Regions from separate parts of the Fischerella major NIES-592 genome, predicted to be linked through region 4. Evidence: predicted binding sites of a transcription regulator. Region 4 holds the regulator's gene; each other region holds the start of a gene.
The links. The regulator NtcA, encoded in region 4, controls nitrogen genes in cyanobacteria. The targets are predictions, from matches to a motif close to TNTGTANNNNNNNNTACANA.
Positions count from the first base shown of each region.

Region 1: the regulator NtcA is predicted to act here: its motif matches at 3,062-3,081, upstream of rpe (ribulose-phosphate 3-epimerase).
Region 2: the regulator NtcA is predicted to act here: its motif matches at 2,488-2,507, upstream of NIES592_RS09385 (DUF3155 domain-containing protein).
Region 3: the regulator NtcA is predicted to act here: its motif matches at 2,273-2,292, upstream of NIES592_RS19120 (cell division protein SepF).

Region 1 is NZ_MRCA01000001.1:550,430-556,684, reverse strand. Features, by position in the region: gene NIES592_RS02445 (serine hydrolase) at 1-375, opposite strand, end outside; gene NIES592_RS02440 (C40 family peptidase) at 391-1,116, shown strand; gene NIES592_RS02435 (glycosyltransferase family 2 protein) at 1,113-2,129, shown strand; gene rpe (ribulose-phosphate 3-epimerase) at 2,328-3,035, opposite strand; gene NIES592_RS02425 (S8 family serine peptidase) at 3,190-4,779, shown strand; gene NIES592_RS02415 (serpin family protein) at 5,004-6,255, shown strand, end outside.
Region 2 is NZ_MRCA01000004.1:29,688-35,942, reverse strand. Features, by position in the region: gene NIES592_RS09400 (PadR family transcriptional regulator) at 650-997, shown strand; gene NIES592_RS09395 (cofactor assembly of complex C subunit B) at 1,052-1,582, shown strand; gene NIES592_RS09385 (DUF3155 domain-containing protein) at 2,142-2,459, opposite strand; gene NIES592_RS09380 (GAF domain-containing sensor histidine kinase) at 2,975-4,291, shown strand; gene NIES592_RS09375 (S-layer homology domain-containing protein) at 4,355-5,602, opposite strand.
Region 3 is NZ_MRCA01000013.1:10,873-17,127, reverse strand. Features, by position in the region: gene NIES592_RS19130 (DEAD/DEAH box helicase) at 1-529, opposite strand, end outside; gene proC (pyrroline-5-carboxylate reductase) at 660-1,472, opposite strand; gene NIES592_RS19120 (cell division protein SepF) at 1,565-2,164, opposite strand; gene NIES592_RS19115 (YggS family pyridoxal phosphate-dependent enzyme) at 2,820-3,491, opposite strand; gene pipX (transcriptional coactivator PipX) at 3,488-3,766, opposite strand; gene NIES592_RS19100 (anthranilate synthase component I) at 4,397-6,058, opposite strand; partial or broken gene rfbC (dTDP-4-dehydrorhamnose 3,5-epimerase) at 6,193-6,255, shown strand, end outside.
Region 4 is NZ_MRCA01000029.1:6,121-12,375, reverse strand. Features, by position in the region: gene NIES592_RS23795 (DUF3146 family protein) at 126-389, shown strand; gene NIES592_RS23790 (pre-16S rRNA-processing nuclease YqgF) at 433-876, opposite strand; gene NIES592_RS23785 (DUF3084 domain-containing protein) at 955-2,448, opposite strand; gene ntcA (global nitrogen regulator NtcA) at 2,670-3,341, opposite strand; gene fabI (enoyl-ACP reductase FabI) at 3,935-4,711, shown strand; gene hisB (imidazoleglycerol-phosphate dehydratase HisB) at 4,795-5,436, shown strand; gene ilvA (threonine ammonia-lyase, biosynthetic) at 5,502-6,255, opposite strand, start outside.

The DNA.
Region 1 (6,255 bases), on a different contig from region 4:
CAGTATATCTACTATTAAGCTAGTAGCATCATTACTAGAATCGATAATCATATCACCCATGGCTCTTTCCAACTCACCAGAGGTCTGAATCATACCTTTTTCTAGCCATTCCTGGACTGCTACCAAGTAAAATAGCTTCACAACACTGGCTGGGTAAATTCGCTCTAAACCTCGATAGGTAAAACCACGAACTGGATGGTTCCAAAAAGCATCTGGCGTCAAAGCACCACCAGTATTTACCAACACAGGTGGATCGTAGACAATCCAAGTCAAAGCAATTTGGTTAGGGGCTAAGGTCGGAAATTCTGCCCAAGTTGCTTCTAAAATGCCATTACCTAGTTTTTCCAGTTGTTCTTCTTGATTGAAAAAAGTCATTGTTGTGTTTGCAGAATGTCCCTAAATCTCAAATCCGAAATCGAAAACTTAGAATCAGGTGAGTATGAGTGTCTAACTGACCTGAATATATATGATTCTCCAGAATGTACACGCTTGGCTACCCAAGCCCAAGCTGGGCGACACTTGTGGTTAACATCAAATTATCAGGATGTGGCAGTAGAAGTGTGTTTGTGTGAGGATGACTATCCAGGTTGGTTGTCGGTTGTAGATTTGGTTTTTTTACAGACAGCTACTGTACCTTATCAGGCTAAATCATTTTCCGAATCAGAAATTAAAAAATTGCTACCAGAAGTGATTGCTTTTACTCATAAAGCGATGCAACAACCTAATTATTATCTCTGGGGTGGTACAGTTGGGCCAAATTATGACTGTTCAGGGTTAATGCAGGCAGCATTTCGTTCAGTGGGTATTTGCTTACCTAGAGATGCATATCAACAGGAAGGCTTTACCCAACCAATTGACCTAGCACTGCTGCAACCAGGTGATTTAGTATTCTTTGGGTCTCCCCAAAAAGCCACTCATGTGGGACTCTATTTAGGAGATAGTTTTTATATCCATAGTTCTGGTAAAGATAAAGGACGTAATGGTATTGGGATTGACATTCTCTCGGAACAAGGTGATGAGGTGAGTCGGTCATACTATCAGCAACTACGCGGTGCTGGCAGAGTGGTGAAGAGTTATGAACCGCACAGTCATAGAGGATTGAAAGAAAAAATATGAGGAGTGGATTAGTTTCTAATGGGTTAGCTGGACAATATGAGGTGGTTTCCTCACCAGTTCCCAGTGTTTCAGTGGTGGTTCCTGTACGTGACGAAGTGGAAAGTTTGCCTCATTTACTAGAGGCGATCGCTTCTACCCTAAATGCTATTAATCTTAGTTACGAAATTATCTGTGTGGATGATGGTTCTACGGATGGTTCCGCGCAGTTGCTCAAAGAACAAGCACAAAACCGTAATGATTTAAAAGCAGTAATTCTGCGGCGTAACTATGGTCAAACTGCGGCAATGGCAGCTGGATTTTACTATGCACGTGGCAAAGCAGTTGTAACTTTAGATGCCGATCTGCAAAATGACCCAGCGGATATACCAATGTTGTTGGCAAAGCTAGAGGAAGGCTACGATTTGGTGAGTGGTTGGCGGCTAAATCGCCAAGATGCAGCTTTGACAAGGTTATTGCCCTCTAAAATTGCCAACTGGTTAATTCGACGGATAACCAGCGTAGACATACATGATTACGGCTGTTCATTAAAAGCCTACCGTGCGGAATTGGTAGCAGATATGAACCTCTACGGTGAACTACATCGATTTTTACCAGCCTTGGCATATATCGAGGGGGCAAGAATTACCGAAATGCCCGTACGTCACCATGCGCGCCGCTTTGGGCGGAGTAAGTACGGTTTGTCGCGGACTTTTCGGGTGGTAATGGATTTATTAACGATCGCTTTTATGAAAAAGTTCCTTACCCGCCCAATGCATGTTTTTGGGCTATGGGGCTTGATTTCTATGCTTTCGGGAGGTGCGATCGGCATTTATTTGACTTGGGTAAAATTAGCTTTGGGTCAAGATATTGGCGATCGCCCTTTGTTAATTTTGGCTGTTCTTCTGTTAGTGACTGGGGTACAGTTATTCTGCTTTGGTTTGTTAGCAGAGTTATTGATGCGTACTTACCATGAATCCCAAGGACGTCCTATCTATCGAGTACGAGAGATAGTGACAGCCAAGGAAGTTGAGTAATTCAGTTATCAGTTTTCAGTTACCAAGTTCTATTAATTGCAGTTGGCTATTCACTGATTCCTAACTAACAACTCACTACCAATAGACTTCTTGCAAGAGGTCTAATAAATAAAAAAGGCGATCGCTTTTCCGTCGCCCTTTTTTATTTTAGTTTGTAGTCAGCACCAAGCGTGCTTATATTTACTAAGAATTAAAGACTTAGACTTGTGCTAGTTCTGGTGTGGGACGCTTGCTGTTACGAACAGCTGCGATCGCCTCGCCATAATCCTTAGCGTTAAACACAGCCGAACCAGCTACAATTGCATTAGCTCCGGCTTCTAAAACTTGCCAAGTATTATTGGCCTTCAGCCCGCCATCTACTTCAATCCAAGGGTCAAGACCACGTTCATCACACATCTGACGCAGTTTGCGGATTTTGGGAACTACCGCTGGAATAAAGCTTTGACCACCAAAGCCAGGGTTGACACTCATTAGCAACACTAAATCGCAAACTTCTAGCACATACTCAATCAAATCCAAAGGTGTAGATGGGTTAAGTACCACACCAGCTTGCTTGCCAAGTTCTTTAATTTGGCAGAGAGTACGATGTAAGTGTGGCGACGCATTATGTTCACAATGTACAGATATAATGTCTGCCCCAGCTTTGGCAAAATCTGCAACATATTTTTCTGGTTCCACAATCATCAAGTGGACATCCAGTGGTTTTTTCGTCACCGGACGAATCGCCTCCACTACCAAAGGACCTATCGTAATATTAGGTACAAAGCGACCATCCATTACATCAACATGAATCCAATCTGCCCCCGCCTCGTCTACGGCGCGTACTTCCTCTCCCAGGCGACTAAAATCGGCTGATAGGATAGATGGAGCAATTACAATCGGCTTGTTAGATAGCGTTTTGGTCATGGCTAGTGGATATTTAAGCGTCCTTTTCTGTAAACATTGTAACAAAACTTGAGCAAAGGCTCACAAGGGGAAAAGGGGATAGGGGAAAGGGGATAGTTAATATTCAACCACCAACAACCAACCACCAACAACCAACCACCAATGACAAATGAGTATGGTAAAAAAAATTAGCTGGATAATTTGGGGCTTAAGTGTTACCTGTCTGAGTGTGCCGGTGTTAGCTTTGGAAAATACCCTTAGTACTAACGGCATTGATGCTCTTAAGTTACATAAGCTTCCGTATAATCTCATAGGTCGCAAGATTGCCATTGGTCAGGTGGAAATTGGACGTCCTGGTAAATTTGGTGTAGACAAAGCGGTTTCTAAAAATCGCTCTGTGAATATAGCAGGTGTCTTTTTACGCAATAGTCCTGCTAAGTCAAATAGTGGTGTTGATTCTCACGCCTACAATGTTGCTGGTGTCATGATTAGTACAGATAAAGCTTTTCCAGGAGTTGCTCCAGGAGCGCGCTTGTATTCATCTGCTGTGGGCTCTACTAAAATGGGTCAGCCAGAAGAATGCTTGTCTGCACAGCACATAGCCTTACAGAACAGTGGTGATGTTCGCGCCATTAACTTTAGCTTTGGCGAACCTCTAAACCGCGATCCGCGACCGGATGCTGTTTTGGATGGTAACGCCTTACTAACCCAATGTATTGACTGGTCGACTCGCGCTCACAACGTTTTGTATGTGATTGCTGGCAACCAGGGTAAAGGAGGAATTCCCATCCCTACCGATAATTTTAATGGAGTTAACGTGGCTTTTTCCTCTCGTCGGGGAGGAATTTTTAATAAAGTAGATGTTTCTAATTTAGTAGCTACATCTGAGGCAATGACTCAGCGTCTATCTGGCAAGGAAATTAATCTTGGCCCACGTGGAACGATTGGTATAGTTGCTCCTGGTAGTAATATTCCCATGCTTAATCCTGATGGCAAAATCAACAAAGTCACAGGCACAAGTTTTGCAGCACCCCACGTCACAGCTACAGTTGCTCTATTACAAGAATTTGGTGACAGACAATTACGGAAAAAACAACCTAATTGGAGTCTTGCTTCTCGCCAACATGAAGTCATGAAAGCTGTCTTATTAAACTCAGCCGAAAAAATTCAAGACATGGGCGATGGTTTGCGGCTAGGAATGACTAGAACACTCATAAATAAACAGAATCAAGACTGGCTAGCTTCTGAAACCTATAAAAATCCCAAAAAACCTTTAGATCCTCAAATGGGAACAGGACATCTCAATGCTTACCGGGCTTACGAACAATTTAGTGCAGGTCAATGGCAACCATCACAATCTGTACCTGCAATTGGTTGGAATTATAATACTATCAACGCTGGTTCATCTGTAGAATATGTTTTAGCTAAACCACTACAGCAGAACAGTTTTGTCTCCATAACCTTGGCTTGGGACAGGTTAGTAGAACTCAACGATAAAAATAAAAATGGTCAATTTGATCCAGGGGAAGATTTTCGCGATCGCGGTTTAAACAACCTTGATATCTATCTAGTTAAAGCCGATGACAAAAGTCCAGACACAGGAACTGTTTGCGCCTCCATTAGCGAAGTTGATAGTGTAGAACACATTTTTTGTCCTGTCCCTACCACTGGTAAATATAAAATCCGTGTCCAGTTTCAAAACCAACTCAACGAAGCCACTCAACTTTATGCCTTGGCTTGGTGGACTCGGGCAAATAGGGACTAGGGATCGGGAAGCAGAAGGGAGACAAGGAGGACAAGGAGACACGGATAAATATCTCTCCCCATCTCCCCATTGCCCCCCAACCCCACAAAGTGGGGACCCCTAGCCCCCCATCACCCCATCTCCACATCCCCGATAAAATGGTTGCCAAAACTGTAACCACCAAATGGCTGTGTCATCTGAAATGTCATAGTCGATAGATAGACTCTGCCTTTTGGTGTGATAACATGAAGCAGAAATTTGGTAGTTCTTGGGAAAAATTTCTACAAAGACGTTATGCCGTGCGTTTAGGAAGGCGCTACGCTCTGGCAGCTGCTAGTGTGGTTTTAATGGGTGTGATCGGATGTACTCAAGTAGAAGGTAATACAAAAGTTTATGCCCAATCCGGTGTACCTCGCTCAGAATCTCTTGCTCAAAAATCTGTCTTGCCTGATACTAAACTTATTCTAGCTAACACCAAATTTGGCTTTAAACTTTTTGAAGAAGTTCTCAAACAAGAGAACAATAAAAATGTATTTATTTCACCTGCTAGTGTAGCGATCGCTTTAGATATGACCTACAACGGTGCTAATGGTAGCACTCAGCGAGCAATGGCCAAGGCACTCGAATTACAAGGGTTAAGTTTACAGGAAATTAATTCCTCTAATGCAGCATTAAAACAGCTTTTAGAGAATTCAGACCCAGAAATTCAATTGAGTATTGCTAACTCACTTTGGGCAAATCAAGAAGTTAAATTTAATCCTGATTTTCTTAAAAAAAATCAGGATTTCTATCAAGCAAAGGTAACGAATTTAAACTTTCAAGATCCAAATTCTGTTAGCAAGATTAATAACTGGGTAAGCGAAAGTACTCGTGGCAGAATTGACAAGATAGTCGAAAAAATTGAACCAGATCAAGTATTGTTCCTGCTGAATGCCATTTATTTTAAGGGCAAATGGACAAACGAATTTGACAAACAACAAACTGTGCAACAGCCTTTTTATCTGACATCTAGTACTCAGAAACAACATCCCATGATGTCACAAAAAGGTGAATATAAATACTACGAAAACGAACAATTTCAAGCCGCGAGTCTGCCTTATGGTAAGGATGGAAAGTTCAGTTTTTATGTCTTTTTGCCCAAAAAGAATTCTAATTTGAAATCTTTTTATGAAAATCTCAATGCTGATAACTGGGAAAAATGGATGTCCCAGTTTAGCCTACGAGAAGGTTTGATTCGCCTACCCCGCTTCAAAATGGATTATAAGGTAACGCTTAACACTGCTTTAGAAGCGTTAGGCATGGGTGAGGCTTTTACCAACCAAGCTGATTTTTCTCAGATGGGACAAAACTTTCAAATTAGCGAAGTGAAGCATAAAACTTTTGTGGAAGTCAACGAAGAGGGAACAGAAGCTGCTGCAACTACTTCTGTAGCTGTTACCGCAGTATCTGCAACAGTTAATCAACAACCATTCCAAATGATTGTTGATCGTCCGTTTT
Region 2 (6,255 bases), on a different contig from region 4:
ACCATTTTGGATTTTAGATTTTGGATTGGTAAATTTTGACTGGATAAGCTTTGGTGTTATCCATCATTCCCAATCATTTTCCCAATGGGTACAACAATAGTCTTTAAGTATTCCAAGTCTAAAAATTCAGTAGACTATGCTGGCTTGAATGTGTCAAGAGGTGCAGGGATTAGATAGATAAATGTTAGCTTATGCTTTGTATTTTAAAGATTTACACTGGTGCGATCGCTGTAAAAAAAAGTGTTTATTAAGTTTTACAGAAAAATTTGCAATTTACCTTTAAAATTGCTAAGGCAACAATTTATGCTTAAACAGTCCTCACACGCTCGGCATCACTAAACACAAAGACAATGGTCAAACTGTTGTCTGTTTGCTCCTCACCACACTGCCTAGAGCTTGGGGCAGGAGTGCATTTTTTGCACCTCTAAAGCTGGCGCATTGATAAGGCGCTGTCACTGGAGTTTATTTCCGGTGCATGAAGTGCCATTCCCACAATTAAAAATTTGGGTTAATGATTTTATTGTGTGCGCTTGCCAATCCAGCCTAAGTAGCGTTATATACTTACCCAGATAGGGAGTAGCACTATATACTCACAAAAGGGATTGTAGGCTCGACCCTTGGGCATTGTTTTAGCCATTCTTCACTAACCATGAAACTTGAGGATATATATCAATTCTTTGAGAATCCTCCGCCAACTTACCTTTGTCAAGAACTAGCAGTTTGTTATATCTTGTACGTTTTATTACAAGGGGAGTCTTACGGAACCGAGTTGATCCAACGCTTAGAAACTGAATACCCCACCTATCGTCTTTCGGACACCGTACTTTACAGTGCGATTAAGTTTCTCGAAGACTACAAAGCCATTACAGGGTATTGGAAAAAACTCGAAGGACGCGGACGTCCTCGGCGGATGTACCAAGTTTCTTCAGAGTGGATTCCACAAGCACGGGATTTAGCACGTCTTTGGCAACAGTACATTAATGGGAGGACAAATTAACGAATAATTGATAATGAATAAGTCCCCTCCAATCAAGCAGTAAAAACTCACTATATGGATACCGCAATTCTGCCATCCACGTTGTTGCTCACTTTTCTTTTATCGGTCGGATTATTTTTCTTTGTTCGTGCCTCTACTAAAGACCGTACTGAAGTTGCACAACTGGTATCTGAGCAAGACGAAGCTACTTTCATGTCTCAATTAAGGGAGTATTTCCGAGCTAGGTCTTACCGAGTGGCAGCGGTAGACCCAGAACAAAACCAAGTTATGTTTGAAGGCAATGTTCGTCCCAGCTGGTTTTTAGCAGTATTTTTGACTATGCTGAGTGCTACTGGTATTCTTTGTCTATCACTGGTTTTGTCACAGCTTTTCCCTAACCTAAGTAGTTTTTTTATTGGGATGGTATTGCTATCTCCTCTCAGTGGGATTTTCTACTGGAAAAAAGCCGGAAAGCTTGAGAAGGTGTCGCTGAAGGTGGAACAAACCCAGAGCGAATCACCATCCTCAAGTCGAATTACTGTAACCGCCCATCGAGATGAACTGATTGAGTTAAAAAGGGTATTAAAGCTAAAGTCTGGCGAATAGCCACCAAGGTACGCTCACCAATGATTTCTTGATCGTACAAGCCGCCTGATTGATCTGCGGAATCAATCCAAAATGGTTTTACTATCTTCAAATCACTATCACTAAATGCAGATTTGTCGGCAGTATTTGTCGGAAATGGAAACAAAAAAGATAACTAATCTCGATCATAGGTTATTCTCCACAAGAATTAAAATTCCTGTGGAGAGTAGGTTATATTTTGTTTGACAAAGCGGCTTGGCAAATTGTACAAAGATTTAGTTGGTGTTTTGCCTTCCACCAGAGAGCTAGCTCCTAAGCACTTCGTTCATATGATACGAACTCTTTGCTTAGGGAGGAGTCGCTACATTCCCGTTTCTTTGTACATCTGTGTCATCCAAACCTCATCCTGCAAACACAATGGTTTGGCAGGATTTGATTAATATTATCCAGACCGCTAAATTTGACTGGCAAATTAGCTGAAAACTAAAAAAAAATTAAATTTTTATATATCTTTAGCATTTTGCCAGTTAATAATTGTCAGAAGCCACAATCACTACCTAACTAAATCGCCTTAGATGTTTCAGCGACTTACCAATGCCATCGGCTCTGGGACAGCAGAAGGTTCTAGGGTTCTCAGACTGGGGAATAGGAAATGATTCTCTTCTACATACTGAGCGCCAAATAGCCCCTTTTCAGCCCAAAAGTATCTATCTGTTGTATGTTCGTTGCGCTTTACGAGCAGCAAAGCGGGTGGCAAGATCCCTTCAGCTTGAATAAATTTTCTGGCTGCTGTCACAGGTTTATCTTCGCCGCTTTCAATGCTATATTGGGGCACATGCTCTAAGATACGCCGTCCTTCTTGCCGACGACGGCTCTTCCGCTTTCGTCTCCTTGCCAACCTTTTTTCCTCCTCTTCAAAGCTACAGATTGTAGTTATAGCTACAAAATCCGTCGTCATTATAAAAGTTCTAGTTCAAAAGATCAACAGTTTTTAAACTTTTGATACAAGAAAGATAATTTCTCTTAATGTAGATAAATAAGTTTGGTAAGTATTATGAACAGGGTTGGTGGTTGGTGGTTAGTAGGGGCGAAGCATTTGTATGAGTATCTTTGCTGAAAACTAAATATCTTGGTACAAATGCACGCGGCCTACAGTGGTTAGTGGTTAGTGGTTGGTGGTTGGTGGTTGGTGGTTGGTTGTTGGTTGTTAGTGGGTAGAGACGCGAGGAACATCGCCTCTGTACATTAGTAGTTAGGGGTTGGTAGTTGGTTATTTCTAAAGCCCAATACTTAATACCTTCTGCCTTCTGCCTTCGGATTAATGCATTAGTTGCAAAATATAGTTAAGCTTTGTTACATATAGAACTCACACTTTTTCCTTATTTTGTCCCAATTCTGAGCAAGATCTGAAAAATGCTAATGTCTGCCAGTTCGGAATTTATTGCTCTGTGCCGAGAGCAAATGGCGTTACTAGTCCAAGGGCTGGGAGCGTCTTTGAGTGTTGTATATTTAACACAAGAATTGGTAGAGGCTCCAACAAATGAAGCGAAATTGATTCCATTGGTGGTTTATCCAGAAGCAGCAGTTGGAGGTCAAAGTACAAATGCTCTGGCACTACCAACACTAAATCAAAAGTTATTGACAGCAGCAAAAGATTTTCCTGTCCCATCAAAAGATTCTGAGACAGGAGATAGAACTTTAGAGGATTCAGCAGAAGAATGTCTTTTAAGCGGCGACAAAATCGTTTTACCTCTAGTCTATGAAGATGTCATGATGGGGCTACTGGTGACAGCCAGAGAAGATAGAGCATGGAATGAGCAGGAGCGGAGTCGTATAGAAAGTATAGCTCGAACACTGGCAATAGCCTGTATTTTAGACCAGCGACGCACATGGTTGGAAGTACAGTTGCATCAACAACAAATTCTGCAAGAGAAACAGCAGGATTTGCTAGATAACCTGTTACATCAATTTCGTAATCCTCTGACGGCATTGCGAACCTTTGGCAAGTTGCTTCTGAAGCGACTACGACCGGGAGATCCGAATAGAGAAGTAGCAGAAAGCATTGTGCGGGAAAGCGATCGCCTGCAAGAATTGTTGAAGAAATTTGACGAAGTGATTGATTTGGGTGTAGAAAATTTAGCACCTTTGAAACTACCAGAACAAGAAGAAATATTTGTAGAAGCAACTGTAGAAAAAGAACATAAACCGCCATTATTGCTACCAGGAACAGGCGAAAAAGAAGCAGATTGCTATATTACTGATATCTTGCAACCCTTGTTAATTTCAGCGCAAGCAATAGCTCAAGAACGTAACCTACAACTGACTGCAAATATTCCATCTAATTTACCATTAGTACGCGCTAACCGTAAGGCATTAACAGAAGTGTTTAGCAACATCATCGATAATGCTTTGAAATACACTCCTGCGGGTGGCAAGGTATTAATAGAAGCTGGACAACAAAAAGACAATCTCCAAGGAGTTGCGATCACAGACACAGGTCCTGGTATTCCGCCCGAAGATTTGGCACATCTGGGTGAAAGGCATTACCGGGGTGTACAAGCTCAAACTGAAATTCCTGGTACGGGTTTAGGAATAGCTATTGCTAAACAACTGATAGAACAAATGCACGGAGAAATTGAAGTCAAAAGTCCTGCTTTAAATCCAGCTATTACATCACCTCAAACACCAGGAACTACTTTTATTGTGTGGTTGCCAATTGCTAATAGTTAATGGTTAGTGGATAGTGGTTAGTGGTACACAATCAACAACTAACAACCACCAACCAACAACTATCTATCTGAGTGAAACTTGGAAATTTTGACCAATGGTCATTTGCAGGTCAGTATCTGGGTCAATGGCAATCAGATCAACACTATTTCTACCGAAGAATAGACCAATTAAAGCACCGATACCAGCACCGCCCAACACTTCTTCTGTGGCAATGGCGCGATCGCCTGTAACCGCAGATACAGCAGCAGCTGCACCTGCACCTAAAACAGTATTCTTCAAAATTGCACCAGTACTAATACCTTTTTTGACAGTTTCGGTTTTGGTAATCACTTCAGAAGCTGCGTTGATTTGGTATTCCTGACCATTGGTTAAAATTAATTTTTCTGCCACGAATTGAGAACCGCCTTTAGCTGGTTTAAGTTGACCAACAACTTGACTGTTGGCAGGAATGACTACTGTTCCTGCATCTGTAACCACATTTTGCGAAACAGTCAGTGTTAAAGGCGCTGTTTCATCCTTAGTGACGAGAATTTTTTCTGCTTTATCGTACTTCACAGGAATAACAGTTCCTTGGGGAATAGTCACAGCTACAGGTGGATTTTGTGGATTCTGTTGATTAACAGCGACAATGTAGGGGGAATTAATCGCTGCAACCTGACCAGTACTAACCAAAGCTTGATAGATAAAAGCCGCTACTTGGGCGCGTGTGGCAGTTTGTTGTGGCTGTAGGAATCTCAGACTTGGATAATTGACAACAATTTGCTTTTGAGTCGCAGCGGCTATCGGTGTACGGGCGTAACTAGAGATGCTATTACCATCACTATAAAATTGCAGAATGCTGTCTATATTACCGCTAGCAGTATAGTCAAGACCATTGGCGAGTGAAACTAAAACTTGCTCACGGGGAATATTTTGATCAGGCTCGAACCGATTTCCTGGATATCCTGACAAAAAGCCAGTAGTATATGCTTGCTGAATAGCACTGTATGCCCAGTAGTTTCTGGAAACATCAACAAAATTCACAGCCTGCCGTTCTGATGATTTTTGAAAAGCTTTGTTGAGCATAGCAGCAAATTGAGCGCGGGTAACTGGTTCTTCTGGACGGAAGCTACCATCAGGGAAGCCAGCGATGACACCCCTTTGTGCTAATTCTTGAATAAATTGTCCTGCCCAATAGTTAGAAGAAACATCAGAAAAACTAGTTTGGGCGAAGGAAGGTGCAGCTGTTACTAAAGGCGCGATCGCACCTGCTGTAATACCTAATGCCATGAAAGCAGCACATCCCGATTGCCAACGGAATTGAGTAAACATTTATTTTTCCTCTCTAAATTTTTGTTTTTTCTATTACTTAATAAGACTATTTCTATAGTAAAATGTTCCTAAAATCTTAGTATTTAGTAATAGAAATAAATTGTTTTTTAGTAAAAATACTATTGTTTGGCTAATAAACATTCAGCCAAATTATCATTTTTACCTTTAGTTTTTAAAGACGCAAACTTGCAAAAATAGTTTCGCTCAAATCCCAAAAATTTCCGTATGGATGCAAAACAGCAGTATTTAAAAGCTCCTAACCTGTTTCAGTGTTAGCCAACGTATAGATTTTGCATCTCCAGACTACCAGAGTGAGGTTATTATTGACTTGATAACTCACCTGAGTCGCACCTCGCCCTGAGCAAGGCTTGAACTGAAGTTCAACCCTCATAGCCCAAGTCCATTAAAAAGGACTCAAATGTATAATCTAAAATCTACAACTGGTCATAATTTGCGTATAATATAATACTATTTCACCTTAATCGCAATACATTTCAATTCTGTAGAGACATGCCGTGGCAGGTCTGGTACAACACAAATATGTTTTACGTTTAAATTATATTGGTATAACCAATATATGCTTCTTATTCATAAAATCAGAGAGGGGTTTCCACACAAGAAACCCCTCAAATTAGGGTCATCAGTTTTGAGAA
Region 3 (6,255 bases), on a different contig from region 4:
CGCTATTGGCAACTGTTGCTGAGAGAGCGATCAGTTGAATTTCGCGGGGGCAATAAATAATCGATTCTTCCCAAACTGTTCCCCGTTGGCGATCGTTCATGTAGTGGCACTCATCTAACACCACTGCTTCTACGTCTGTTAAGGAAATACCAACTTGCCCAATGGGTGTGCCGTAGAGCATGTTACGGAAAATTTCTGTAGTCATGACTACAATAGGCGCATCCCGATTGATGGAGGCATCTCCTGTTAACAATCCAACTGCATCAAAGCCAAATTGTTCACGAAAGTCACGTAATTTTTGGTTAGAAAGTGCCTTCAGGGGGGTTGTGTAAAATACCCGTTTTCCTCGCGCTAAGGCACGATAAATGCCATATTCTCCAACCAAGGTTTTACCTGAACCTGTTGGCGCACAAACCACTACAGAGCGTCCAGCATTTAGAGAGGCGATCGCATCTAGCTGGAATTTGTCCAGTTCAAAAGGAAATACAGAACTGGGATCTACTTCTGAAGACAGTGCAGAATAATTCACTCAATCACAATTGCAACCAGACTTTTTACTATATTATATGAACCCTTGGCAAGTAGGGAATTAAGGATCGGGGACAAAAAGGGCAAGGAAGACAAGGAAGAGAAAATACTTTTCACACCCCTCACACCCCTCACTTCCCCAACTCCTGAGAACGAATGGTAGCAGCTTTAACCGCCTCAATGAGAGCAGAGCGGAATGCTGAGCGCTCTAATTGAGCAACACCAGTAATTGTGGTTCCACCGGGACTCATCACACGATCCTTGAGTTCTGCCGGGTGGAGTTTGGTTTCATGTAATAACTGAGCAGTTCCCAAGACTGTTTGCAAAGCGAGTTGATAAGCAATAGCTCTGGGTAAACCAGCAGCAACTCCTCCATCTGCAAGTGCTTCTACCATTAACGCTACGTAAGCTGGGCCACTACCAGATAAACCAGTTACCGCATCCATCAACGATTCCGGAACTTCTACTACTTGCCCCACTGCTGAAAACAACTGCCGTGCTGTTTCCAGATGTTTGCTATGGGTGTAAGCACCAGGAGCGATCGCAGTTATACCCGCACCTACAGTTGCTGGTGTGTTAGGCATGGCTCGAATGACTGGCAGTTGGGGAAAAGCTGCTTCTAATTTAGATAAAGTTACACCTGCCAACACAGAAATTACTAGTGGTGAATGCCCTTGCTGGAGAACATCCGCCAATTCTTGAGCGATCGCACTGAAAACTTGCGGTTTGACAGCCAAGCATATCACATCGGTTGTTTGGCTGAAAACCAGACGATTATCATCTGTCACAGCCACATTGTACTGATGCGCTAAAAATTTTTGGCGTGTGGGCTGTGGTTCACTAACTATCACTTCTGATGGGTGATAAATCGAGCGAGCAATAAGGCGGGACAATAAAGCTTCTCCCATTACCCCGCCACCAATTAATCCAAATTTATAAGTCATTAGTCATTAAGTCATTAGTCATTGGTCAATAACCAAGAGCGTTAGCTTGAAGACTATGTACTCTTGACTATTGACATGAGACTAAATTTAGTTTATTGTACCATGCGATTAGGTTCATTGCCCCAGGTTTGATTACCTGGTGCAGGGCGGGAGTTACGGACTGGTGGTTGAGGTACTTCGTGTAGAACTCCGCCTTGAGTACTGACTTGCACACAACTGGGTGTAAACAAAAAGATGCTTTCGCCAATACGTTCTTGGTGTCCATCCAATGCGTAAGTGCCACCCGCAACAAAATCAACAGCTCGCTGTGCTTGATCCGGATCCATGATTGTCAAGTTCAATACCACAGACTTTCGTTCTCGTAAAGCTTGAATCGCTTGTGGCATTTCTTCAAAAGTACGTGGTTCTAGTACTAAAACTTCTGAAATACCGTTAATAGCACCGGGCATACCAATAACATTATTCATCGTTTTTGCAGAAGCAGTTGCTACATCTGGATTTCCATTCATTGTGGGCATTGGCTCACGCCAACGTCGATTTGCAGAGGTCGTTTCTTGGGTTACGGGCTGTTGATTTTGTTCCTGATATAGATTCTGATAGCTTTCTGCTTCAGGTTCTTCCTCATAATACTCGTATTCTACTGGCTCGTTTAAACCAACAAAGTCTCTCAGTTTGGAGAAAATATTGTTCATAGTGTTACGCTCCTGGTGCAAATCACCTTCAAAGGATGTGGCAGCAACTAATGCTGCCAATCTACGCCGCTATACATAAGGCGGACTATTTTGCAATTCTATAAGTTGTTTGTAGCATATACTACAGCACAAACCATCAGACGGACGCCCCCTAGAACGTCTGTATTTAGTTTGTACGCAATAATGAGTCAAGATTATAGCCTAACTATTTTTGAATGCAAAGTTGCTGCGACCCCGAATTTCTTATGTGTTTGCTTCTGTTTATACTATATCCTGGGTTATTTGCTAGACCAGTATCTTTGAGAATTTTTTTGCAACAATTTCAACAAGGGCAAACGTTAGCATTTGCTCTTGTTGAAATTAAAGAAAACAAGGCTAAAAGTTTCATTTATTTACAATCAGAATGAAAGTGGCAAAGTCGAAAAAAATCGTAGGGACAGGCTGAAAAACTATCCCTACAGATTTTACAGTCATCAGTTTGATTACTGGGTGCGAGTCCTCCGCTAATTAGAAGGTGTTTTTAGTGCGGACTCTGACTAATAATTCGGATTAGGAAGTTCAAAGTTCATATGTGGAATCAATCCAAAATTGTTTAATCCCTACGATAGGTCTGATGACTGTTCATTGAATTCTATATCCCAATCCCTACTCCAATCTAATTACCACGCTCTCCAAACAAGATTGTTCCCAAACGCACCATCGTTGCACCTGCTTCTACGGCTAGTTGATAATCACCTGACATTCCCATCGATAGATGATGCATTTGAATATAGGGCCAGTTTTGTTCCCGGATTTCTTGTGCTAGTTCGCGTGTGCGATTAAACACTGCCATAATTTCTTGGTCATTTAATCCTAGAGGCGGAATTGTCATCAAACCTTGAATTTGTAAATTTTTGTATTGATTCAATGTTGGTAGGTCAGCTAAAAGTTGAGGCACACTCCAACCCGACTTATTAGGATCAGGAAGGATTTTGACTTGCAGACACACATAGGGACTAATACCTATTTGCTGCGCTAATTCGTTCAAGCGCTGTGCCAGCTTCAAATTATCTACTGAGTGAATCCACTGAAAATTTTCTAAGGCTTTTTTGGCTTTATTGCTTTGCAAGTGTCCGATAAAATGCCAAGTGATATCAGATAAGTCTTGTAACTCAGCTTGTTTTGCGATCGCTTCTTGAATGCGATTTTCACCAAAATCTCGAATTCCCGCAGTATAGGCAGCACGAATTACATCACTTGGGACTTGCTTGGTGACAGCTATCAACCGGACTGAAGGTGGTAGTTGTGTGCGCACAGTATTAATACGTTCACTAATCGAGCCGCTCATTGGAAGGTGCGTTGGAAGATACTCTGCAACTGATCGTACTCCTGGGTTTGTCCAGCACGACGTAGGTTACGCAGGCGATTTTCTAGCAGCATTCTCGCTTCAGTACGTCCTATCGGCTGAAATTTGACACCTTTAGCATCGGATATTACTAAAAAAAATAGGCGCTGAGCATACAGTGTAGTGAATAACTCTTGGTTTTCATCCACCATACAGATCCTAAAGAGCAAACCCCAAGTTGGATGATTTATGTAAGTTTCTGAGTTTTCTAGGTTCATTTAATACTTGAAGGTAAGAATAGATAGTATGTTTTCGCAGTTGAATGCCAAGATTGGTAAGGCTAACGGTTTCATTTGCATGAATTAAAGGTAAAGGGGAAAGAGCAAAGGGAGTTGAGAAGCCTTTACCCTTTAGCATTTAACAGTTATCAGTTATCAGTCATCAGTTATCAGCATTTATCACTGAGTATAAGTCCCCCAATAATGGGTGTTAGGCGTTGGTTGCGGGTAACATACCCCTACCATACGCCTGATAACTGTACCCTACAACAAGCCTATGAGCGCGTCTACACTGTTCACTGTTCACTGATTTAACCTTTTACCAAACCGATAGTAATGCGTAGCTAAGGCATATTGCCGTTGTCACTAAATGGCATTAGCTTTTGGGGTAAAGTTCACAGAGGTTTTGGCGAAGTAGAGACACGAAAGGAAAATTTGCCCATTCCTTCCTGTTTTGCTCTCATCCTCTGTTTGTTTCCCCTTTACCAATGCTGCCATAATTGCCGTCTTTTTGTTATACAAATTCGCCAACAACCTTAAGAATAGACTTTCTGTAGAACTGGGATCGAAAAGAACAAGGTTCGTTGGTTGTTGATTGTTGGTTGTTGGTTGTTAGTGGTTTTTTTTTATTTACTCCTCATACTCCTCATACTTCTCATACTTCTCATACTCCTCATACTCCCCCATTCCCCGATCCCCAAAAACGGTTGCTAGCGCCTGTAGTTGTGCCTGAGCTTTATGTAAAGATTCGTGCCATTCTCGTTCGGGATCGCTGTCTGCGACAACTCCCGCTCCCACTTGTCCCCAGACGGTGTTGAGTGATGGGGTGGAGGAAGTGTGGAAAGTATCAGGAGTGTGGGGAGTGTGAGAAGTATTTTCTTCTACTCCCCATACTTCCCCTACTCCCTCTACTCCTGAGTTCGAGGGAACCAACAGCAGGGTGCGAATCAAGATGTTTAAATCCAAGTTACCCTGCCAATCCAAGTAACCGCAGGAACCATAGAACAAGCTACGCCGTACAGGTTCTAGTTCTTCGATGATTTCCATACAGCGGACTTTGGGACAGCCTGTGATTGTACCACCGGGAAATACGGCACGAATCAAGTCAACAGAACTAATATCATCTCTGAGAATACCTGTAATGTTGCTGACGAGATGCATAACGTGGCTATATCGCTCAATAGTCAATAATTCATCAACCTTCACACTTCCCCATTCACACACCCGTCCTAAATCATTGCGTTCTAAATCTACCAACATGATATGTTCGGCACGCTCTTTGGTGTTATTGAGTAAATCTTCTGCTAATTTTTGATCTTGTTCTGGAATGATTCCACGCGATCGCGTCCCTGCGATCGGCCTGGTGGAAACGTGAAATGTCGTGTCTGTATGTCTTTGTGACTTCACTAATCTCTCTGGTGAACAGCTAATCACTTCCCCCCAAGGGGTTTGGAAATAGCAAGCAAAGGGAGAAGGATTGATCTGCTGCAAAGCACGATATATTTCCCAACCAGAAGCTGTTGTTTGCGTTTCAAACCGCAACGACAAATTAGTCTGAAAGATGTCTCCAGCCTGAATGTATTTTTTGGCACTGTTAACTGCTGCTTCGTATTCTTCTTGTGAACTGTGGAAGCGGAGGGTGGGGAGGATGGGTTGGTGGGGTGGTGGGGTGGTGGGGTGGATTTTCTCCATCTCCCCATCATCTTCCTGTTCGAGTTTCCTCTCTAACTCATCCAACCCATCGGAACTACTGGCGGCTAACCATAAGATTTGATCCCAATGATCCAAAACAGCAAAACTGTCTGGTTCGTACCAAAAAGCAACTGGAAATGGCAATGAATCAGATTTAGTGTAGGGTAACTGCTCAATTTCTCTGGCGATATCATATCCCAACCAACCGAGCCAACCACCCCTGAAGGGAAGGTGGGGTGGTGGGCAGGTGGGGGGAGTGGGGCGAGTGTGAGGGGTGTGAGGGGTGTGAAAAGTATTTTCTCCCCCTTGTCCTCCTTGTCTTCTTACTCTACCTACTTTTTCTTGCAATAACTGTTCCAAAAATGGTAAAACATTTCCCAGCGTAGGAGTCCACATTTGGAGGTGTCCATCCACGTACCGAGGAGTACCTGCACAAATAGAATAACGCGCTAATTGAGGGTTATCTGTGGGTGTTGGGTATGGGCTTTCTAATAAAGTTGCTATTCCTGATGTCTGTGTAGAACCAAATAAAGCGGTAAAAATATGAGAACCAGTGCGATTTTCTAAAGGAAGCGATCGCCAATACCAAGGTTGTGTCATAAATTTGACTAGCTCAACTAGCTGCAATCTAGAGGATAATTGAAAATTAATTTTGAGTGTGTTGTTACTATATTTTGTTCATTCATTTTATAGTAAATTTATATACTATCTAACCCAATATATTTTCTACTATCATAAAGATTATTCGTACTGAAATTCCTGATATTCTCATCATTGAACCTCAAGTCTTCCAAGAT
Region 4 (6,255 bases):
CCGCAAAAGTCATGAAGCTAGGATACTAAAGTATTTGATTTACTTCCATAGGTATATTTGATGTATTGTGTGTAAATGTAAAGCTATAACTGATCATCTGTTATTGTTACTTGACATCAAGCAACGTGAGTGCTAAGCGTTTACCACAAACAACTGCCCATGTTAGGATTACCCGTCAATCTTGGCAACAGGGCTTACTAGAAGGAGAAGTAAGAGCGGGGGATTTTGAATGGCAGTTTCAATGGCATTTTCGCCGAGGAGAATTGTCTGTTAAACCATCACAGGGTCGTGCTTTAATTAAAGAGCCTCTTGGTCGTTTTTTAGAGCAAAAAGATTATCAACTAGAACCAGGAGGAGACTATGCTTTTACTATTCGGGCAGAATTATAAAAATTATGAATTATGAATAGTAAAAAATTTTATGATTCATCATTCATTTTCCTGATTCTGTCAAGCGACTAAGATATCTTTCGATGAGGAGAATAGCAACAATGTCATCTATTGGTCTTGGAGGTGTTCGCATTCCTTGTGGTAAAAGTTTGGTGATTCCTTTGGGTGGGAACATTTGCCAATAGCGATCGCGTGCTTCTAAACTGGTGTAGCGTTCGTCGACCAACATGATGTTTAACGGATCTGACAATTGTTGCTGTAGTTGCTGTTTCCAACCTTTAGCCGTAGTTTGATCACCCATAACCATTAGAGAGATGGGAAATTTTTGTCGCAGTGTTTCAATGGTAGCGATCGCTTCAGTCGAAGGTACAACCTGATGATAGTGTAGCTTTCGATCCAGTCCCATCACTGCTAAGCCACATTTATCTTTACCCGGGTCGAACCCTAAGATCACTGGTTGAGTTGGTGTAAATTCATTTAAATTCATATTAAATACGATTTTAGATAATGGTTAGTGGTTAGTGGTTATTGGTTATTGGCTACTAACTACTAACTACTAACAAAATTAAGTACTAAAAATCACTTGTCCATTTTTAATTGCTAACAATTTCACTTTCAACGGCCCAGCGGTATATGTGTCTTGTGCCGCAACTGCTTTAATATCTATTGCTTGGTCATATTGTCGCAACTGAGCAATAAAGCGCAGAAAAGTACCATCTATTTGAATGTCTTCTAAAATTCCGGCATTCCGTGCGCGAAATTGAGAAGCAGAAATCAACAGTTCTAGGCGCTGTCGTAGTTGGTAGGATGTCATGTTTTTGGGATCAGCTGTAGTTGTAGCTAGTACCTCACCTCCAGAGAACACAATTTCATTTAGTGATGCATCAGCAAAAAATTCGATTGGTTTTTCTCCTCTGACGTAGTTACCCGCAGAGAAAATCCGCACCACGTAATCTCGACCATCTTTAATCTGATTACTTAACTGTTCAACTTGTTCTTCTGTGACACGTAGTATCTGCAAATTTGGGAGGGTAGTAGTGCCAGGTTCACTTAATTCCATACTGGCATTTTTATTTGCTTCTTTTAATAGTTGCATGACTGCTTGACGAGCAGCAGCAGGTTCTTCTATACGCACAACCCCAGCTGCTAGAACTTGACCCCGGACTAAAGCAAGTTTTCCTAGACGTAGGTCACGATAAGACTGATAGTATTTCTCTAGACGTGCGACTTCCTGTTCCAGATAGGTCTGTTGTGTTTCTAGTTCTTTGAGACGAGTTTCTCGTTGAGCAATAATTTTCTCTCTGGCTGTAATTTCAAGATTACGCTTTTGAATGACTGCATCTAATTTGGCAATTGTCTGATCACGCTGTTGAATCACTTCCTGACGCTTAGCTAGTTCGCGATCGCGTTTGTCTATAGCAGCTTGCGCTTCAGCAACCGCTTGTTTTGCTTGCTCATAAAGTTTTTGGCGTTCTGCTTTGAGTCGTTTAATTTCCTCTAGCTGTCTGTTCCTTTCCTGATAAACGTTTTGTAGCTGGGCTATGGCTTTTTCATATTGATTTGCCACTTGACTCAATTGTTTTTGAGTTCCTTGGAGTTGGGCTTGAGTTCTTGCTTGTTGATTAATTGTACGGTTAAGCTGGGCTTGCGTTTGCTGTTGCTTAGCATTGGCTGCTTGTAAAGATTTGTTAATTTCTTGCAGATCCTGCTGAGCTTTAGCTTGTTCTTTTCTGGCTTCCTGTAGTTCAGCCTTGGTTGTATCAAGTTGCTGGGTCGTATTTTCTAGTTGTACGCGTTTACGCCTAAGGTCTTTTTGAATATCTTCTAATTCAAAAACTCCCTTACGCAAGCCTTCATCAGCCAAAAATAAAATGCCCAGGGTTGATGCGGAAATGCCCAACCCTGTCAAGATTGTTACTAATACCGCTGTGTTTTTGGGTCTGAGGTTGAAAAGTGAGAGCCGTTTTTTGCCAACCCGCGTGCCAATGCGATCGCCGACGGTAGCAATAACGCCTCCCAAAACTAAGATTGCAATAATGAGGATGTACCCGGTGGCCATCTGTTTCTATTTACCGAAGAAATCCTTCCAGATACAGCCTACTACTTTCAGGCATTTTCTGTGGCGAATTGCAGGTTAGTAAATTACTGGGTGAAGGGGTAAAGGCAAAGAGGAAAAGGAATTAACAAGTATTTATCCATTACCCATTACCCATTACCTATTACCCATTACCTATTTTTACAAGAGTGTCTATATTTATTTACTCTGATCCCCAAGTGCAATTAAGTGAATTGCCGACTTAATGTCACAGGTTTGTGGACAGTAATTTTTTTCTTGTGTATGGAAATCATCTTCTTTTCGCGCAAATCGCCTAGTAGCCTAGTGACAGTCACGCGAGTCGAACCAATTGCTTCAGCGATCGCCTGATGAGATAGCTTGAGGTCAATTGTGATTCCATCTGCACAAGGAAGACCAAAATCTCGACAGAGAATTAATAAGAAACTTATTAATCTTGAACCCATGTCACGGTGAGCGAGTGTTTCAATCATCATCTCTGTTTGAAGAATGCGCGACGACAAACCCCGCAGCATTAACATCGATAATTCTGGATTTTCCTTGAGTGCTTGCTCCACCTGTTCGATAGGCGCTGACAGCAATTCCACAGGCGTAAAAGCAACTGCATGATAAAAACGATCAGACTTGTTTCCCGTTAGTAGGGACAAAACCCCAAATACACTGTTTTCCCGCAGAAGCGCTACAGTTATCTCTTCTCCTGCTTCGTACACCCTGGAGAGTTTAACTGCACCTTTTAAGAGAAAATAAACTCTTTCAGCAGGATCGCCGGGGAAAAAGATCGTCTTGTTGCGCTCGAACGATTCCACCACTGGCGGAAACGCTCCAGTCGCCATCTGACGAAAAACATTTGCTAGGGCTTTATCTTGTGTCACGATCATCTATCTCCCTTCCCCTACCCAATGCCGGAAAAACGAATATGGATTTCCTAAGAATACACTCGAAAATTCAATAAAACATTGTCAACCTTTCTGTACTTTCCTATACTTAACCTTTTGTCTAATTGACGTTTGTTTAACATGATACAAAATTTATAGTGCAGGAATCTAGTACTTTTTGTTAGGTACTTCCAAAATTGTAAACAATAAGTTTTTTAAGAAAAAAGTAAGATTCATAGAGAATTTATGAAAACATAAAATGGTAAATTGATGGTAAAAAGCAATTTTGGCACTATAGATGTCGGAAATACGGATGTGAAAATTTAAGATAATAGGGGTGCAAGGGAAACCACAAATAAATTTAGTTACTCTGTAGATAAAAATATCTTTTTCTAAAACCTTTACTCTGTTGAAAAATCCTTTTGATCATCCATGTTTAAAACAAGCAGTTTGTATCCGATTTTAGTTGGGACAAGATTGAGTCTGTTCTCTTACATTCACCCGCAAGTGGAATCAAAAATCAAAATTATAAAACGAAGACAAACCAAGCTCAGATTCATGTATGCTCCTAATGAAACATCACATCAATAATTTCTATGCTGGATCTGACTGGAAAAAATGCCCTTGTCACAGGCATTGCTAATAACCGTTCTATTGCTTGGGGTATTGCTCAACAACTGCACAAAGCTGGAGCTAACCTTGGCATTACCTATCTCAGCGACGAAAAAGGCAAAATTGAAAAGAAAGTCGCAGAATTGGTAGGACCACTCAATCCTACTCTGTTTTTACCTTGTAATGTCCAAAATGACGAGGAAGTTAAGTCTACTTTTGAGACAATTCGCGAGAAGTGGGGTAGCTTAGACATTTTGATTCATTGTCTGGCCTTTGCCAATAAAGATGATTTGAGTGGAGACTTTAGCCAAACCTCCCGTGAGGGCTTTCGTACAGCTTTAGATGTCAGCACCTATTCTTTGGTGCAACTAGCTGGTGCAGCCAAGCCTTTAATGAACGCAGGCGGAAGCATAGTTACTCTCTCTTATTTAGGAGCCGTCAGAGCAGTTCCCAACTATAATGTGATGGGAGTTGCCAAGGCAGGATTAGAAGCCAGTGTGCGTTATTTAGCAGCAGAACTAGGTTCGGCCAATATCCGCGTCAATGCCATCTCCGCCGGGCCAATCCGTACTTTAGCTTCTAGTGCCGTTGGCGGTATTTTAGATATGATTCATCATGTCGAGCAAGTAGCTCCCTTGCGACGCACCGTCACACAGATCGAGGTAGGTAATGCAGCAGCGTTCTTGTGTAGCGACTTGGCAAGTGGAATTACAGGACAAGTCCTGTATGTTGATGCAGGATATGAAATTATGGGAATGTAAGAATCTGTTAGTAGTTAGTGGTTAGTAGTGAGTAGTAGATCACTAACCACTAACCATTAACCATTAACCATTAACCAAAGACTATGCAAATAAGCGATCGCCAAACTCTATCTTCACCTACCAACCTCACACAAACTCCCCGTATTGCTTCTGTACGCCGCACTACGGGGGAAACGGATGTCCACGTTACGATTAATTTAGATGGTACAGGAGTTTGTAATGCAGCTACAGGCATTCCATTTTTAGATCATATGCTGCATCAAATTGCCTCCCATGGACTCATTGACTTGGACATCCAAGCTACGGGAGACTTGCATATTGATGACCATCATACCAACGAAGATGTAGGCATTACCTTAGGACAAGCTATTAGCAAAGCATTAAGTGACAAAAAAGGCATTGTCCGCTTTGGTAACTTTCTTGCACCTCTTGATGAAGCCTTAATTCAGGTAGCACTGGATTTTTCGGGTCGTCCCCATCTCAGCTACGGTTTGCAAATTCCTACCCAGCGAGTTGGAACTTATGACACCCAGCTAGTACGAGAATTTTTTGTAGCCTTGGCAGGTAATAGTCAGATGACGCTGCACATTCGCCAGTTGGATGGCATTAATTCTCATCACATTATAGAAGCCACATTTAAGGCATTTGCGAGGGCGATGCGGATGGCAATAGAGATTGATCCCCGTCGTGCTGGGTTGATCCCCAGTTCTAAAGGGGTGTTATAGGAGGCAAAAGGCAGAAGGTTAAAAAATCAAGAGCTTTTATTTTTTCCTACAAAGACATGGGTTTCCTATCCCAAAAACAGCTTGTAGGCTGGATTCTTATTTTCATCCCAGTAACGATAGCCGAGAGTATCCAAAAAAGCCTGCCACTCTTCCATCTCATGGGGAGGAACCTGTATCCCTACCAGTATCCTGCCGTAGTCTGCCCCATTATTGCGGTAGTGGAACATACTAATATTCCAGTTGGGACTCATAGAATCCACAAACTTCATTAATGCACCAGGGCGTTCAGGAAACTCAAAACGATAAAGCAATTCATTCTGAGCGAGGAGAGAGTGTCCGCCTACCATATGGCGTAGGTGTAATTTTGTTAGTTCGTCATCGGTTAAGTCGATAGTTTTGAACCCGCAGCTTTCAAAGGTTGCAACTAGTTTTGCGCGATCGCCACGATTTTCGATTTGGACACCTACAAAAATATGAGCTTCTTGTTGATCGGCAATCCGATAGTTAAATTCAGTTAAGTTGCGTCTGCCCATACATTGGCAAAACTTACGCAGACTACCCGCCTCTTCTGGAATTGTCACTGCAAAGATGGCTTCACGGCGTTCACCCAGTTCTGCCCGTTCTGCCACAAAGCGGAGGCGATCAAAGTTCATATTCGCGCCGCAGGCAACAGCAATTAATGTTTGTCCCTGGATTTGTTCCCGTTCTACATAAGCTTTCGCACCTGCGATCGACAATGCCCCCGCAGGTTCCACAATAGACCGTGTATCTTCAAATACATCTTTGATTGCTGCACAAGTGTCATCTGTATCAACTAAA